Regions from separate parts of the Streptomyces sp. WAC07094 genome, predicted to be linked through region 2. Evidence: riboswitches for the same ligand, from Rfam matches in the RefSeq annotation. Region 2 holds a riboswitch; the other holds the start of a gene.
The links. Region 2 has a riboswitch for cobalamin ahead of RCR19_RS26000 (prenyltransferase/squalene oxidase repeat-containing protein). Riboswitches for the same ligand answer to the same signal wherever they lie in the genome.
Positions count from the first base shown of each region.

Region 1: another riboswitch for cobalamin. It lies ahead of RCR19_RS06380 (CbtB-domain containing protein); the one in region 2 lies ahead of RCR19_RS26000 (prenyltransferase/squalene oxidase repeat-containing protein).

Region 1 covers NZ_JAVMJZ010000001.1:1,443,977-1,452,214, forward strand. Annotated here, with positions in the region: gene RCR19_RS06360 (serine/threonine protein kinase) at 1-464, shown strand, start outside; gene RCR19_RS06365 (PPOX class F420-dependent oxidoreductase) at 599-1,000, shown strand; gene RCR19_RS06370 (histidine phosphatase family protein) at 1,193-1,774, shown strand; gene RCR19_RS06375 (CbtA family protein) at 1,998-2,750, opposite strand; gene RCR19_RS06380 (CbtB-domain containing protein) at 2,772-2,993, opposite strand; cobalamin riboswitch at 3,029-3,171, opposite strand; gene RCR19_RS06385 (alpha/beta hydrolase) at 3,798-4,643, shown strand; gene RCR19_RS06390 (cupin domain-containing protein) at 4,836-5,327, shown strand; gene RCR19_RS06395 (cupin domain-containing protein) at 5,442-5,885, opposite strand; gene aceE (pyruvate dehydrogenase (acetyl-transferring), homodimeric type) at 6,315-8,238, shown strand, end outside.
Region 2 covers NZ_JAVMJZ010000001.1:5,882,491-5,890,728, forward strand. Annotated here, with positions in the region: gene RCR19_RS25985 (ATP-binding cassette domain-containing protein) at 1-1,065, opposite strand, end outside; gene RCR19_RS25990 (CbiQ family ECF transporter T component) at 1,062-2,150, opposite strand; gene RCR19_RS25995 (SCO2322 family protein) at 2,153-2,782, opposite strand; gene RCR19_RS26000 (prenyltransferase/squalene oxidase repeat-containing protein) at 2,779-4,020, opposite strand; cobalamin riboswitch at 4,125-4,252, opposite strand; gene RCR19_RS26005 (hypothetical protein) at 4,301-4,690, shown strand; gene RCR19_RS26010 (hypothetical protein) at 4,693-4,935, shown strand; gene RCR19_RS26015 (nuclear transport factor 2 family protein) at 5,003-5,449, opposite strand; gene RCR19_RS26020 (MBL fold metallo-hydrolase) at 5,491-6,519, opposite strand; gene RCR19_RS26025 (aldehyde dehydrogenase) at 6,689-8,149, shown strand; gene RCR19_RS26030 (ferredoxin) at 8,153-8,238, shown strand, end outside.

The DNA.
Region 1 (8,238 bases), 4.4 Mb from region 2:
CCGGACGTCCGATGGCGCGCTTCAGAGCGCTTCCGCTCCCCCGTGTTCATGCCGCTCTCGACGCCGTCCTCGACGCCCATCTCGCCGTGGAGGCGGCCGGATTCGTCGCGGTCGACTTCTACGACGGCTGCATGCTGTACGACTTCGACGAGCATCGCATGGTGCTGTGCGACCTGGACGAGTACCGGCAGGGGCCGTTCGTCCTGGACGCGGACCGGCTGCCGGGGTCGACACGCTACATGGCGCCGGAGGAGTCCGTGCGCGGAGCGCGGATCGACCTCCGTACCACCGTGTTCAGCCTGGGCCGGGCGCTGCGCCTCCTGCTGGACGCCGGGGACGACGAAGAGCACTGGCGTGGGACGCCTGAGCAGTTGGAGGTGGTCAGGACGGCCACCGCACGCGTTCCCCGGGACCGGTTCCCGTCCGTCCGCGCCCTCGCCGACGCCTGGCGGTCGGTGGTCTGAGCCCTGGGCCCGAGCCGGGGGCGGGAGTCGCTGCCTCGGTGCGGGCACCCACGATGCCGGGCCCGGGGAGGGCCGCGTCTCCCGCCGTCGTTAGCGTGGCCCCTGCATGTACTGAACCGACTCCGGAGGACCCCGTGCCCGCAGCCCTCGGCGAGGACGTGGTGGCGCTGCTGCGCCGCCCCATCACCTGCTACATCGCCACGACCATGCCCGACGGCTCGCCCCAGCTCACTCAGACATGGGTCGACACCGATGGCGAACACGTCCTGATCAACAGTGTCGAGACGCATCAGAAGACCCGGAACATCGCGCGCGATCCGCGGGTCGCCATCGCTGTCGCGGACCCCGCCGAGCCGGCCTCCTACATCCAGATCCGCGGCCGTGTGGTGCGTGTGACGACCGACGGGGCATCCGAACACATCGAGTCGCTGGCGCAGAAGTACCTCGGCGGGCCCTACCCCTGGTTCGGCGGCCGCGACCAGGTCCGGGTGATCTATGTGATCCGGCCCGAGCGGATCAGCAGCCCTCGCGGCTGACCGTGCCGTCACCGGCAACGCGTGCGGTGCGCGGTAGACCGGGTGATGTGTGGGCCGTCCGTCCGGCGGAACGGTCCCCTGCCTCGCACCGGCCGGTCCCCCTTCGGCCGGCCCCGGGAGCGACCTTCTCCGGTCCGTGTACGGGCCGTACCCGGTAGAGTCCCGCACCCGATCACAGCAGCAGGAGCGAGTGTGACCAGCCGATTGTTCTTCATCTCCCCCGCCGTGAGCGCATCGTTGCGGCAGGCCCGCTTCGACGACGGCTGCTCGATCGACGACGGCGGGGCGGAACAGGCCCGCTCGGCGGCGGGCTCGCTGCCCCCGGCGGTCCGTGTGCTCGTCTCGCCCGGCGTGCGCTGCCGGGAGACGGCTGCTGCGCTGGGCCTGGACGGCGTGGTGACACCGGAGTTGGGCGGTCTCGATGCGGGTCGCTGGCGAGGCCGCACCCTCGACGAACTGGCGGCCGAGGAGTCGGAGGCGGTGGGCCGCTGGCTCACCGACCCCGCCTCCGCGCCCCACGGGGGGGAGTCGGTGCAGGACTTGTGCGGACGGATCGGCCGTTGGCTGGCCACCGCCCCGGAGACGGACGGCCGTACGCTCGCCGTGGTCGAGCCGGAGGTCGTACGCGCGGCCGTCGTACGGGCACTGGACCTGCCGCCGACGGCGTTCTGGCGCCTCGACGTCCCCCCGCTGACGGTGACCGAACTCAGTGGCCGGGCCGGACGCTGGAACCTGCGGCTGGGCCGTCCACCGGCGGGGCCGCACGCGGACTAGGCGATTGACGCGGGCGTCACCGGGAGCACCTCGACAACGAGGCGCCTCCCGAAAGGCAACACCCACTGCATTTGGGCGAGGCCGCGGTCGGCCGCCCCTCCGGGGCGAGGCGGACCGCCTCGTGGCCGCCGAAGGTGAGGCGATGCGCGCCGGTGTCCGGGCAACACGAAAAGGCCCCGGGAAGGTTCCACTCCGCAGGGCCCTGTCGTGTTTTCCGGCGGTGTCAGTGAGCGGCCGGAACCGCCCGCCCCGACGTGGCCGCCGCGGGCTTCGGGTTCAGCAACCGCTGGGCCAACTCGCCGAAGACCAGGCCGAATCCGCCCCAGAGGACGATCTGCATGGCCAGTGCGGAGAGCCGGAACCGCCACAGCAGCGTGGCCGGGAAGTCCCTGGGCACCTCGTTGATGACCGGCAGGAAGGCGTACGCCAGGCCGATCGCGACGGCGAACGCGGCCACCGCCACGACGGTGGCGTACCACGTGCCCAGCGAGGGTGAGAGCCGCTTGCCGAGGATGGTGGCGCCGACCGCGAGGAGCACGCTGAGCACCATCATCAGGAAGTACAGGGTGGTCCGCTTGCCGATGGTGTCGGGGTCGCCGACCGACGGCGGGTTCGCCGGGTACTTCAGGAACGGAACGACGTACACGGCGAGCAGCGCACAACCGGACAGCAGCAGGGCGGTCGCCCGGGGGCTGAAGCGGCCGACACGGCCCAGCGCGAAGCAGAAGGCGAGCGCCGCGATGCCGCCGAAGGCCACCCCGTAGACCAGGACACCGGTGGCGAGACCGGCGGTGGACTGCAGGGAGCGGGAGACGACTTCCATCTCGTGCTCATGGGAGTGGGCGTCCTCGAAGCCGATCGCACTGTCCACGTTCGGCTCACCGAGGAAATAGGCGACGACGAGGGCGAGCACACCGGCGGCCAGGCCGGCGAGCATGCCCCGCACGAGAAGGTTTCTTACGGTTGCGGAGTTCATGGGGGTGCGACGTCCCTCGCGTCAGTGGCAGGGGAAGCCGAGCAGGTGGCGGGCGTCGTGCACCCACTCGTGGACGTCCGTGCCGTTGAACACGGAGGTGGCGCCCTGCTCGGCGCCGACGAAGTAGAGCAGGATCAGCATCAGGATGCCGAAGAACACCGCCCAGGGAGCTATCGCCTTCAGCGGCAGCGTGGCGGGAACGACGGGGTTGGTGGCTGTCGGCTGGGCGACGGACTGCGCCATGGCAGGCCTCCTCTGGGAGTTCGCGTCCCATCTCGGTGGTGCACAGGACGACGGCCACGGGTCTGACTCACCGGGCGCCCAGGGGCTCCCGGAATACAGTGGCGCGACCGTGCCGGATTCCCACCGGCTTCCGTCGTACCGTCGTCGATATCGGACAGACCGTACCGCGTGACACGGGCATGGCCAAGACCGCATCCACCTGGCGTGATCTTCCTCTCCACGCGCGGCGGACGATTCCGTGGCGCCCGGGGCAGCCGTGACGGAACTTCCCCGACGGCCCACCCGCGCACGTGGGCCGACGGTCTCTCGCGGTGGGCGGGCTCCTGGGCCGCGGCCGGACGGCGTGGTCCCGGGCGCCACCCATCGGGGGATCGTGTGGCGCCCGGGCGCTGCACCTGCCGGCTCACATCGCAGGTGGTGCGTTCCGGGCACCGGTCACGGGGGAGTGTCCATCGGCCCCCGGAACGCTGTGAGCAGCATAGCAAACGTTTGACCATCCACTGTTCCGAGCCCGCATGGGCAGCGCAAACAGTGTCATGCACGAGCGATGCACTGCGTCGCGGCGTCCGATACAGACACGACAACTACCGTACAGCGCAGACCATTTGGACGAGGTGGCAGCAGCATGACCGCTTCCTGTGGCGGTCCGCATCGATGCGATGACAGAATTCACAATGTCTTGAGTATGGACGATCATTGGCACACTATCTGGTGACTGTGAACCTTTCGTCTGAGCCTGATCCTCTTCCCTCCCCCGCGGCGGACCCCGGATCGCCGCTGAGTCCCGGCACGCACACGGTGGCGGTGCGGTACGGGTCCTCCCTCATCGAGCAGCGCTACCACGTCGCCGGCACGGGGCCCGTGTGCGTCGCCCATTCCGGCGGGCCCGGCATCGGTTGGGACTATCTGCGCATGCCCCTGCTCGAGCGGCACCTGACCATGGTCCACATCGAGCCCGTCGGCACCGGCGCGTCCGGTCGGCTGCCCGACCCGCGTGCGTACAACCTGGCCACGTACACCCAATTCCTGCACGCGGTGATCGAGCACCTCGCGCTGCCCGAGGTCGCCCTGCTCGGCCACTCGCACGGCGGGTTCGTCGCCCAGCGGTATGCGCTCGACCATCCGGCGCGGGTCGCCTCCTTGATTCTCTACGACACCTCCCCGGTGACGGGCGAAGAGTTCTGGTCGGCCGCGGTCGCCGACATGGAGCGGTTCGCCCGGCGTCACGCGGCCGGGCATCCCGAGGTGGCCACCTATGTCGCCGGGCTCACCGCGCGGCTGGACCTGCTGTCCGACGAAGGCGCGACAGCGGTGCTGCGCACCATCACTCCCACGTACTTCTTCGACTACTGGGGACGTGAGAAGGAGTTCGCCCCGGCCCGCGGGACGCTGCGCATGTACGCCGCGCCCTCGGCGGGGGAGGGCCCGCCCTTCGACGTCCGGGAGGAGTTGCCCGGTATCGCGGCGCGCACCCTGGTCCTGGTCGGAGAGGCGGACTTCATCTGCGGCCGGCGCTGGGCGCGGATGATCCACGAGGCGGTCCCCGGAGCGGAGCTCGTTGTCCTGGACGAAACCGGGCACCTGGGGCACATCGAGCAGCCGGAGGAGTTCGCGACGGCGGTGGTCGCGTTCCTGCGGTCTCCCTCCTGAACCGGCACCCGCAGCGACCCGCCGTGGCCGGGTTCGTGGTCGTCGACGTGTCACACATGTGCGGGCCGTCCGGTCTCCCTTGTGGGGACACGTCGTGGGCAGGCCCTGGGGTGGCCTGCCCACGGCGGCCGCGGCAGTGGTCCGCGCCGGTCCCGTCAGCGCGTCGCGGCGCACCGAGACAGGGAAGGGATGATGTGCATGTCGTACCCCGAGCGGGTGTGGTACACGGGAGATGACGGCGAGATCAACGCGAATTTCCGACCGGTGAGTACTCCGCCGAATGTCGGAACCGCCGGCAAGGACGCCATTCACTACCTCGCGACCACGACCACCACGCGAGGTGAGTTCGGACTGTATCGGGTCGAGATGAGTGCGAGGTCGGGTGGCCCCAAGACCCACTTCCACCGGACGATCTCGGAGTCCTTTTTCATCCTCGACGGCACCGTGCGGCTGTTCAACGGCGCCGAGTGGGTCGACGCGCTGCAGGGCGACTTCCTGCATGTACCGCAGGGCGGGCTGCATGCTTTCCGAAACGACTCCGACGCCCCTGCGGACATGCTTCTCCTCTTCACGCCGGGGGCGCCGCGTGAGAAGTACTTCGAAGGGCTCGCGGAGATGGCTCATGCCACGGACGAGGAGCGCGCCAGGTTCTTCGCCGAGCACGACTCGTACTTCGTCGAGTGACCGGCGGGTCGACACGCCGATGTCCCCCGGCTCCGTGGCAGGGCGCGGGTGTGCCCTGCCACCGAGCCGGGCCGTGTCGGTCGCGGGCCGCCTGCCCGGGCGGAGCAGCGCAGATCAGTGTGCGGACCGGGGCGCCCGCAGATGGGCGCGCTGTGCCAGTTCCTCCTCGTCGACCACCGTCAGCATCGGCTGGCCCGGCGCACACAGCATGGTCACGACGAACCGGCATCGCGCGTCCGTTCGGGCATTGCCGTCCTGGTAGTGGATGACGTCGCCGCCCGGTTCCCAGAAGGTCTCACCGGTCCCGACCACACGTTCCGGCTCACCTTCCAGCTCGAAGCGCATCTCGCCTTCGAGCACGTATCCGAAGGCCGGCCCCGAGTGGCGGTGCGCGGGGGTGCCCGGGTCACCAGGAGGCCATTCGACCAGGATGGTCATGCCCGAGGCGTTCTCGGGGATGAAGGGCGGCTTCACGTCCTGCAGCGTCGTCACCGCCGTCTTCCACACTTCGGATCGCGGCCTGGCGCCCGCCGCACCCGTCGAGTCGTTGCTTGACACCGTGTTGCACCTCCATGTTGTTTCCCTGCACCTATGCATGTCCGTTCACGGGCAGGCGGTGAGGCCGAGCCGCCAAGATCCCCCGCTCGGCGGTGACGCCGTCCGTACGTTCGAGACCGATCGGACCTTCCCCGTCGTGTCTACGTCCGGCGGTCACGGCCTCCTGCGTCCCGGCCGGGGCGTGGGGCGACCGCGCTCGGTGTCACAACAAGGACGTGCGGTCTGTCCTATTCAGTGCGCGCGGCCGGATCCGCCCTCACCAAGACCCGGGCGCAGGCGCCGGAGCCGACGAGCGCCGGCTCAGCGGTCCGCGCGGGCACCGCGGCGCGCGGATGCGGGGCGGCCTCCCGCATCCGCCGTCCTTCGTGCCGACCGCGGGGACGGCCGTGCCCACCGTCCGCCCCTCCACACTTCGACAGGAAGACAGCAATGAGTGTTCCGGCTCGGCCCACAGATTCCTCCGCGACGAGTGAACTCGACCAGCTGCCCGACCGTGATGCCGAGGAGACGGAGGAATGGCGGGCCTCACTCGACGCCGTCATGAGGCATGCGGGGCACGAGCGCGCCGTGTATCTGCTGCGGCGTGTGCACGAGTACGCCGCCGCATCCGGGGTGACGCTGCCCGGGCTTCTGTCCTCCGACTACATCAACACCATCCCCGCCTCGTCCCAGCCGGTCTTTCCCGGCGACATCGGGATGGAGTCCCGTATCACCGCGCTGAACCGGTGGAACGCGGCCGCCATGGTCACCCGCGGCTCCCGGCTGGGTCTGGGCGGTCACATCTCGACCTACGCGTCGGCGGCCTGGCTCTACGAGATCGGGTTCAACCACTTCTTCCGCGGCAAGGACCAGGACGGTTCAGGGGATCAGCTGTTCCTGCAGGGCCACGCCTCGCCCGGCATCTATGCGCGGGTGTTCCTGGAGGGACGGCTGCACGAGGACCGGTTGGACGGCTTCCGGCGCGAGGCCGGCGGTCACGGTCTGCCGTCGTACCCGCATCCGCGCCGCCTGCCGTGGCTGTGGGAGTTCCCCACCGTGTCCATGGGGCTGGGCCCGCTCGCCGCCGTCTACCAGGCCCGGTTCAACCGCTACCTGCACAGCAGGGGCATCAAGGACACCTCCGGTTCGCATGTGTGGGCCTTCCTCGGTGACGGCGAGGCGGACGAGCCCGAGTCGACGGCCGCGCTCCAACTCGCGGCACGCGAGGGCCTCGACAACCTCACCTTCGTCGTCAACTGCAACCTCCAGCGGCTGGACGGTCCCGTCCGGTCGAACTCCAAGATCGTGCAGGAGCTCGAGGCCCGGTTCCGGGGTGCGGGCTGGCATGTGGTGAAGACTCTGTGGGGCGAGGCGTGGGACGGAGTACTGCGGCAGGACACCGACGGATCGCTCGTCCGCCGTCTCGGTGAGGTGCCCGACGCCCAGCTCCAGACCTACGCGGCACGGGACGCCGCCTACATACGGAAGCACTTCTTCACCGGCGACGCCCTGTCCGGGATCGCCGCGGGGCTGAGCGACGCCCAGCTCACCGATCTGTTCGAGAACTCCCGCGGCGGTCACGAACCGCTCAAGGTCTACGCCGCCTACCGGGCCGCCGTCGAGCACAAGGGTGCGCCGACCGTCGTCCTCGCCCAGACGGTGAAGGGGCACACGCTGGGTTCGGACTTCGAGTCCCGCAACGCCAACCACCAGATGAAGAAGCTGACGACGGCCCAGTTCCGCCGGATGCGCGACACACTGGACCTGCCCATCCCGGACAGTGCGCTCGCCGGTGATCTCGTGCCGTTCTGGCACCCCGGTGAGAACTCGGAGGAGGTGCAGTACCTCCGCGACCGCCGCTCCGCCCTGGGTGGTCCGGCCCCGATACGCAAGGTGGTGGCCAAACCGCTCCAGCAACCGCCGTCCGGCCCCTTCGAGGCCCTGCACAAGGGCTTCGGCAAGCAGGAGGTGGCCACCACCATGGCGCTCGTCCGGCTGGTCAAGGACCTGATGCGCGTCGAGGGAACGGGGCGGCGCTGGGTGCCCATCGTCCCCGACGAAGCACGTACCTTCGGTATGGAGTCCCTGTTCCCGACGGCCGGGATCTACTCCCCCGGAGGCCAGACCTACGAGCCTGTCGACGCCGATCAGCTGCTGCACTACAGAGAGGCCGAGGACGGCCAGCTCATCGACGAAGGCATCACCGAAGCCGGGTCACTGGCCGAGTTCACGGCCGCGGCGACGTCGTACGCCACACACGGCGAACCCATGATCCCGTTCTACATCTTCTACGCCATGTTCGGGTTCCAGCGGACGGGGGATCAGTTCTGGGCCCTGGCCGACCAGATGGGCCGCGGGTTCGCGATCGGGGCCA
Region 2 (8,238 bases):
TGTGGACTTCCCGGCTCCGTTGCGCCCCATGAGGGCCACGGTCTCACCGGCGGTGACGGTCAGGTCGACCTGGTGCAGCGCCTCGACGGCGCCACGGCGGACGGCCAGGGATGTGACGGCGGCCGCGGGTTGGGCCTGCGGGGCGTCCAGGACGCTGCGCCGGCGCAGGAAGCGCCGCGGGACGGGGACTTCGGTACCGGGGTTCGACGCCGCGCGGGGAGACGGATCCCGGCCGTCCACGGGTGACGCGTCCGCGAGCCGTTCGCGCAGGGCGTCCGCACGGCGGCGGGCGTCGCGCACCGTGAGGGGCAGGGGCGACCAGCCCGCCAGCCGGCCCAGGTCCACCACCGGCGGATACACCGGGGAGAGGGCCATGACCTCGGCCGGGGCGCCGATGACCGGACGGGCACCGGGGCCGGGGAGCAGGACGACCCGGTCGGCGTACTGGACGACCCGTTCCAGCCGGTGCTCGGCGAGCAGGACGGTCGTACCGAGATCGTGGACGAGCCGCTGCAGGACGGCGAGAACCTCTTCGGCCGCCGCGGGGTCCAGAGCGGACGTCGGCTCGTCGAGGACGAGGGCCTTCGGGTGGGGGGTGAGCACCGAGCCGATCGCGACGCGCTGCTGCTGGCCGCCCGACAGGGTGGTGATCGGCCGGTTCCTCAGATCGGCGAGGCCCAGCAGGTCCAGGGTCTCCTCGACCCGCCGCCGCATGACCGCCGGGGCCAGCCCCAATGACTCCATGCCGTAGGCGAGTTCGTCCTCCACGGTGTCCGTCACGAAGTGGGACAGCGGATCCTGCCCCACCGTGCCCACCACGTCGGCGAGTTCACGCGGCTTGTGGGTACGGGTGTCGCGTCCGGCCACGGTGACACGGCCGCGCAGGGTGCCGCCCGTGAAGTGCGGGACCAGCCCGCTCACCGCGCCCAGCACCGTGGACTTGCCGACCCCGGACGGGCCGACCAGCAACGTCAGTTCGCCCTCCGGGACCTCGAAGTCGACACCCTCGACGGCGGGTTCGGCCGCCGCGTCGTACCACACGGAGACATCCTCGAAGCGGATCACGCGGACTCCTCGGGTGCGGGGGTGACGAACGCGGGCAGCAGACCGACCAGGACGGCCGCGGCGGGCAGCAGGGGCAGTGCCGGAGCGGCCAGGGGGACGACACCGGGGTGCAGCGCGGAGGGGTCCAGGGCGGCGGCGACGGCCAGCACCGCCGCCGCCACGATCCCGGAACCGGCGACCAGCCACGCCCGTGCGCCCCAGACGTCCGGCCGGTAGCGCGTGCGCGGCGAGCGCCGGCCGCCGAGCCGGAGGCCCGCGAGGGCGGCGGCGAGGCCCACGAGCAGGACGGGCAGACCGTAGACGCCCCCTTCGGCCGTCAGCAGTCCGTACGTCCCCGCGCAGACGCCGAGGAGGCCGCCCAGGGTGAGGGCGGCGGTGGTGCGCCGGACGGCGGGGGGTACGTCGGCGGTGCGGCCGAAGCCGCGCGCGTCCATGGCGGCGGCGAGGGCGACGGAGCGTTCCAGCGCGCCTTCCAGGACAGGCAGTCCTACCTGGAGCAGCCCGCGCAGGCCCCGGTCGGGCCGGCCGCGCAGCCGGCGTGCCGCGCGCAGGCGCCGGACGTCGGCGACGAGGTGCGGGGCGAAGGTGAGCGCCACGACGACCGCCACACCCGTCTCGTACAGGGCACCCGGGAGTGCCTTGAGCAGCCTTGCCGGATTCGCCAGCGCGTTGGCGGCACCGACGCAGATGAGCAGGGTGGCCAGTTTGAGGCCGTCGTACAGGGCGAAGACAAGGCCCTCGGCGGTGACCCGGCCACCGATGCGGATGCCCTGGGCCCAGTGCGGCAGGGGGACTTCGGGCAAGGTCAGGACGGTGTGGGTACCGGGGACGGGCGAGCCGAGGACCACGGCGAAGACCAGGCGGATGACGAGGACCGCGAGGGCGAGTCTGGCGAAGGCCGCGTAGGAGCGGGACCACGGATCCTGTGTGCGGCGGGCCGCTACGACGTACGCGGACACGGCGACGAGGAGGGCCAGCACGAGCGGGTTGGTGGTACGGGTGGCCGCGACGGCGAGCCCCAGTGACCACAGCCACCAGGCGCCCGGGTGGACGGCCGGTCGGCCGCGGCCGGTCGGGGGCGCCATCGTCAGCTCCTGCGGCGGCGCGCCTGCCACAGCGCCGCCCCGCCCAGGACGACCACGGCGGCGACGCCCGCGAACACGCCCACCGACGGGCCGTGGTGCGGCTCGTCATCGGCTGGCGCGGCGTGCTTCTGCGCGGTCACCTGCTCCCCGCACCCCTGCCGCGGATAGCCCGCTATCCCGCACAGCAGGGCGTTCGTGTCGTAGCGGAGGGGCCCCGCGACCGCGGCGAGCGCGTCCGCCGTCGTCGCGTCCCCGGGTATGCGGGCGCAGGCGGTGCGCGCGGCGGGCGGGGTCTCGCCCGAGGCGGCGTCCGAGGGCGTACCGAAGTCGATGACCAGCGCCACCCGCTTCTGGCCCGGCCGTGCGGGCGTCCCGTCGCAGACGGCGCCGAAGTCCGCGGCCCCACGCGGTGTGGTGGCGTCCGCGGAGTCCTCGCTGACGGCGAAGCGGAAGCCCTGGACGTCACCGTCGGCCGGGCGGGCGGTCGAGGGGCCCTGGGTTGCGTACGTCCAGTGGCCGCCGTCGCGCTCCCAGAAGGACCAGTAGCGGTACCCGGCGGCCTGCGCCTGCCCGGCGGCCCCCAGCAGCAGGAGCAGAGGGGCCAGGAGCAGGGCGCAGACGCGGCGGCTCACGGCTGACGCCTCCCGCCCCGGGAGGTGTACAGGATGCCGCCGGCGGTCAGGGCGAGGAGACAGGCACCGACGATCCAAGCGACACGGAGGGGACCCTCGTCCTTGTCGGACTTCGCCGCGTCCTCGGAGCCGTGCGGCTCGGAGCCCTTGGCGTCGGGCACCGAGGCGGGGGCCGGTCCGGTCGCGTCCATGAGCCGGACCAGGTCCTGGCCGCCGAAGTGGCGCGGGTCGGAGCCCTCCGCGTTCGCGGCGAGGATCAGCTGGGCGTACGCGGCCGGTCCGCTCTGCTTCGCCCACTGCTCGTAGTGGGTCTCCAGCCAGCGCAGCGAATCGGCGGCCCGGTCGCCCTGGCCGACGGTGGCGAGCGCGACGACCGCGTCCGCCGTGTTGCCGTAGTCGGGTTGCGGCTTGGCGCCGGGCAGCTCCTGGGTGAGGTGCTTGTCCTTGGCCAGGGCCGTGCGGAGGTAGGCGGCGCCGTTGTGTGCGGCCTGTCCGGGACCGTCGGCTCTCCCGCAGGCCGGGGGTGCGGCGTCGGGCCTGGCGTCGTCGCCGGCCAGCCCCTTGCCGAGCGCGCCGAGCACCGCTGCCGCCGTCGCGTCCGCGTTGGCCGTCAACCTGCCCTTCTTGTCCGGCTGGTAGGCGAAGGCACCCGCCCCGTCGCCGTCGCAGGGCAGTGCCAGCTTCAGAAGCGCGTCATAAGGGGACCTGCCCCCCTTGCGAACGTCCTTCGGGTCCCCGCCCGCGGCGGCGAGGGCGCCGATGACCACGGACGTGGAGTTCGCGTCGCTGGCACCGCCCGGCGTGTACCCCCAGCCGCCGTCCGCGTTCTGCACGGACTTCAGCCAGGTGACCGCCTTGCCGGTGGCGGCGTCGTGGCCGCCGAGTGCGGCGAGCGCCTGGACGGCGGCGGCCGTGCTGTTGGTGTCGACCACGAGTCCGGCGCCGCAGGGCTCGGCTGTGTCGGCGCGGAAGGCCGCGAACGCGCCGTTCGCGCACTGCTGTCCGGTCAGCCAGTCCACCGCCGCGATCGCGGGCTTGACGCCCACGGTGTCCTGGGCGAGGAGGGTCAGCGACTGGCGCCAGACGCCGTCGTACGTCGGGTCCGTGCGGCCGTACAGACCGTCGGGTATCACCGGGGACGGCGACGCGGACGGGGACGGTCCGGCGGCGACGGCGGGCGTGGCCGTGCCGATCACGGCGACCGCTGCCAGAGCCGCGGCGCTGCGGCGGAGGTTCATGTGCCTCTCCCTGCGGGGAGCCGGGCAGCACGGAACACTCCGGGCGGCTCGGCTCCGTAGACCTCGACGGTGCCGCACACCGGCGGGCCGCGGGTGTGCGTGAGCCGGTCACGAACCGTGCGGGGCGATCCGGCTCGCCACGTGGGTGGCTCACGGTTGCGGGTCAGCGCCGGAATTCCACCGGCTTCCCCCCGTACGGGTGCGAGAACGACCCGGCTACTGTACCCGCCGGTAGGAGGGGAGCCGAGGGCCCCCCGCGAGGGGAGCGGGCGCGGGGACCGTGCGGGCCGGCCCCGGACGGGGGCCGTTCACGCAGACGGGGAGTCTGCCCGGCTCCGGGCGCACGGCGGACGTGTACGAGATCGACGGCGCATGGGTGCCGAGGCGCTACCGGGACGGCTGGGGCGACGCGGCGGCCGAGGCCGTGGTGATGGACCACGTCCGTGGCCGCGTTTGCCCCGCGCCCGGCGTACGGACGGCGACCCGCGGCGACCTCGTGATGGAGAAACTGTCCGGGCCGGCGAGGCCGGAGGCGATGCCCCACGGGCGCCTCGGCCCGCAGGAGGCCGGGGAGTTGCCGCCCGGCCGCTGCGCGACCTGCATGCGCTGCCCGCCCGCGACTCGTCGGACCCGGCCGTCCGCGTCCTCCACCTCGACCTGCACACACTGAACATGATCACGACCGCCGAAGGCTCGAAGGTCGTCGACCGGGCGACCGCCGAGGAGGGCGCCCCGGGGCTCGACCGGGGCAGGCCCGCGGTGGTCCTCGCGCAGGTGGCCGTGGTCGGCGAACCCCGGGTGGACGGCGTGCGCGCGTTGCCGGCCGCGATGCCGGCGGGGCACCGGGGCACCTCGGCTCTGACCGGGGAGGGCCTGACGGAGGCTCCGCGCCGCCGGCGGAGAACCCGCCCATGAGCGAGCGCGAGGTCGAACTTCTCGGCGGGGCCGAGGCGTTGATCCGACGCACGGCGTCGGGGACCGCCTAGCGGGGGAGCCGGCGCGTGGGGCCGCCGAAGGGCAGGTGCACGGTGCGGGAGGTGAGCAGCCAGATGCAGTCCGCCCTGCCGAAGGTGTCCTGGTAGTGGCCCACTTGGGTCGGGGGACCCGCCGGGACCAGGCCGCCCTCGTACCCGTCGACGCGGTACGTCGTGAAGTACGACGTGGCGGCGGCCGCGTCCGGGGACGTCACCGTGACGAGGACGTTGGACATCAGGCGGCGTGAGAGCCGGTCGGCGGGACGCCCGCCGAAGTAGCGGCGCAGCGCGTCCCGGCCCCGCACGGTCCTGTCGCCCGCCGGCCACCGCCAGACGCCGTCCTCCGTGAACAGCTCGGCCACGGAGGCGGGTTCCCCGAGGTCGAGCCGGTGCACGAAGTCGAGGACGAGGCGCTCGCAGGCGCGTTCGGCGAGGAGTCGCTCCCAGGGATCCATACTGCTTGGTATCAGCGGCGGGACACGGGGTGCGAGTGCTTTCACACCGCCACGTACGTCACCGGATCGCTCGCCGTCACCGCCTCCGCGCGGCCCGTCTTCACCAGCCGGCGCAAGTGCGCCTCGGCCTCGGAGACCGCGATGTGCCGTGAACCGTAGGGGATCTCCTCCCAGGGGCGGTTCCACTCCATGCGCTCGGCGAGCTGCCAGGGGGTCAGCGGGGTGCCGAGGAGCGCGAGGAGGTCGCCCAGCCGCTCCTCGTGGTGGGCCAGCAACTCCCGGACGCGGACGGGCGCGTCCGGGAAGGTGTGCTGGTGGGCCGGGAGCACCTCGGCGGGTGCGAGGCGGCCGATGCGTTCGAGGGAGTCGAGGTAGTCGCCGAGGGGGTCGGTCAACGTGGCGTCGTCCGGGTCCTCGTAGAGGCCGATGTGCGGGGTGATCCCGGGGAGCAGATGGTCTCCGGAGAACAGGCGGCCGTGGCCGGGCAGGCCTGCGGGATGCTCCTCCTCCAGGTGCAGGCACACATGACCGGGTGTGTGTCCCGGGGTCCAGATCGCGCGCAGCCGGCGGCCGGGGAGGTCGAGGAGGTCGCCGGGGACGATCTCGCGGTCGGGGAGCGCGGGGGAGAAGCCGGGCAGGCTGCCGCGGGCTCGCGCGGCGCGCAGAGGTGCCAGATGCTCCTCGGGGGCGCCGGCCGCCGCCAGCTTGCCCTCCATATAGACGAACCAGCGCTCAGGGCGGGTATCGCGGGTCCTGCGGACGATCGCGGAGTCCGCCGCGTGCATCGCGATCCACGCCCCCGACGCCTCGCGGACCCGCCCGCACAGACCGTGGTGGTCGGGGTGGTGATGGGTGACCAACACTCCCGTGATCTCCGTGATCGATGTGCCGCAGGCCGTCAGCCCTTCGACGAGGGCGTCCCAGGAGTCCGGATCGTCCCAGCCCGTGTCGACCAGGACCGGACCGCCGTCGGTGTCGACGACGTACACCAGCGTGTGGCCGAGGGGGTTGTCAGGGATCGGGACCCTGATCGACCGTACGCCCCCGCCGTGATCGGCCGTCCGAGCCATGGATTCCCCAATCGCCGCCTTCCGGCCACTATAACTAGAACACGTTTCGAAGGTAGCCGCGGTCACCTTCCGGCCCCGGTGTCCCGACCGTGGACTACGCCGACCGGAACTGGTATCAGTTCGATATCTGATGCATCGTCAGAAGATGCTCCCGGGGAGGCAGTCGGCCATGACCGAGCTCGTGGAACACGGACAGCTGTTCATCGGCGGGGAGTTGACCGATCCCCTGGGCAAGGACGTCATCGAGGTGGTCTCGCCGCACACCGAGAAGGTCGTCGGGCGCGTACCGCACGCCTCGCGGGAGGACGTGGACCGGGCCGTCGCCGCCGCCCGCCGGGCCTTCGACGAGGGGCCCTGGCCGCGGATGACGCTCGACGAGCGGATCGCGGCCGTGTCCAGGATCAAGGATGCGATCGCCGTACGGCACGAGGAGATCGCCCGGGTCATCTCCTGCGAGAACGGCTCCCCGTACTCGTGGAGCGTCCTCGCCCAGGCGCTCGGCGCGATGATGGTGTGGGACGCGGCGATCACGGTCGCACGGGACTTCACCCACGAGGAGCGGCGCGACGGTGTCCTCGGGAAGATCCTTGTGCGCCGTGAGCCGGCCGGGGTCGTGGCGGCCGTGGTGCCCTGGAACGTGCCGCAGTTCGTGGCCGCCGCCAAGCTCGCGCCCGCCCTGCTGGCCGGGTGCACCGCCGTCCTCAAGCCGTCGCCCGAGTCGCCGCTGGACGCGTACATCCTCGGTGAGATCGCGCGCGAGGCCGGGCTGCCCGAGGGTGTGCTGTCGATCCTGCCCGCGGACCGCGAGGTCAGCGAATACCTCGTCGGGCACCCCGGCATCGACAAGGTGTCCTTCACCCGTTCGGTCGCGGCCGGCAAGCGGGTGATGGAGGTCGCCTCGCGCCGTCTCACCCGGGTGACCCTGGAGCTCGGCGGGAAGTCGGCGGCCGTGGTGCTGCCGGACGCGGACCTCTCCACGACGGTGGCGGGGATCGTCCCGGCCGCCTGGATGAACAATGGGCAGGCCTGTGTGGCGCAGACCCGCATCTTGGTGCCGCGCTCACGCTACGACGAGTTCGCCGAGGCCCTCGCGGCCGCGGCGGGGGCACTCGTGGTGGGCGATCCGCTGGACCCGGCGACCCAGGTCGGTCCGCTGGTGGCCGCCCGCCAGCAGCGGCGCAACCTCGACTACATCGGGATCGGCCAGGAGGAGGGTGCCAAGGTGCTCACGGGCGGCGGGCGCCCCGCGGGCCTCACCCGCGGCTGGTACGTGGAGCCGACCCTGTTCGGCGACGTCGACAACTCCATGCGGATCGCCCGCGAGGAGATCTTCGGGCCGGTCGTCTGCCTGCTCCCGTACGGTGACGAGGACGAGGCCGTGAAGATCGCGAACGACTCCGACTACGGCCTCAGCGGCAGCGTCTGGACGGCGGACGTCGAGCGCGGTATCGACGTCGCCCGGCAGGTGCGTACCGGCACGTACTCGGTGAACACCTTCAGTCTCGACATGCTGGGTCCATTCGGCGGCTACAAGAACTCGGGTCTTGGGCGGGAGTTCGGGCCCGAGGGGTACGGCGAGTTCCTGGAGCACAAGATGATCCATCTGCCGGCCGGGTACGGGGAGGCGTAGCGCATGGGAGACCGCTGGCACATCGAGGTGGACCGCTCGGTCTGCATCGGGTCCGCGCAGTGCGTCCACCGCGCGGCCGACGCCTTCCG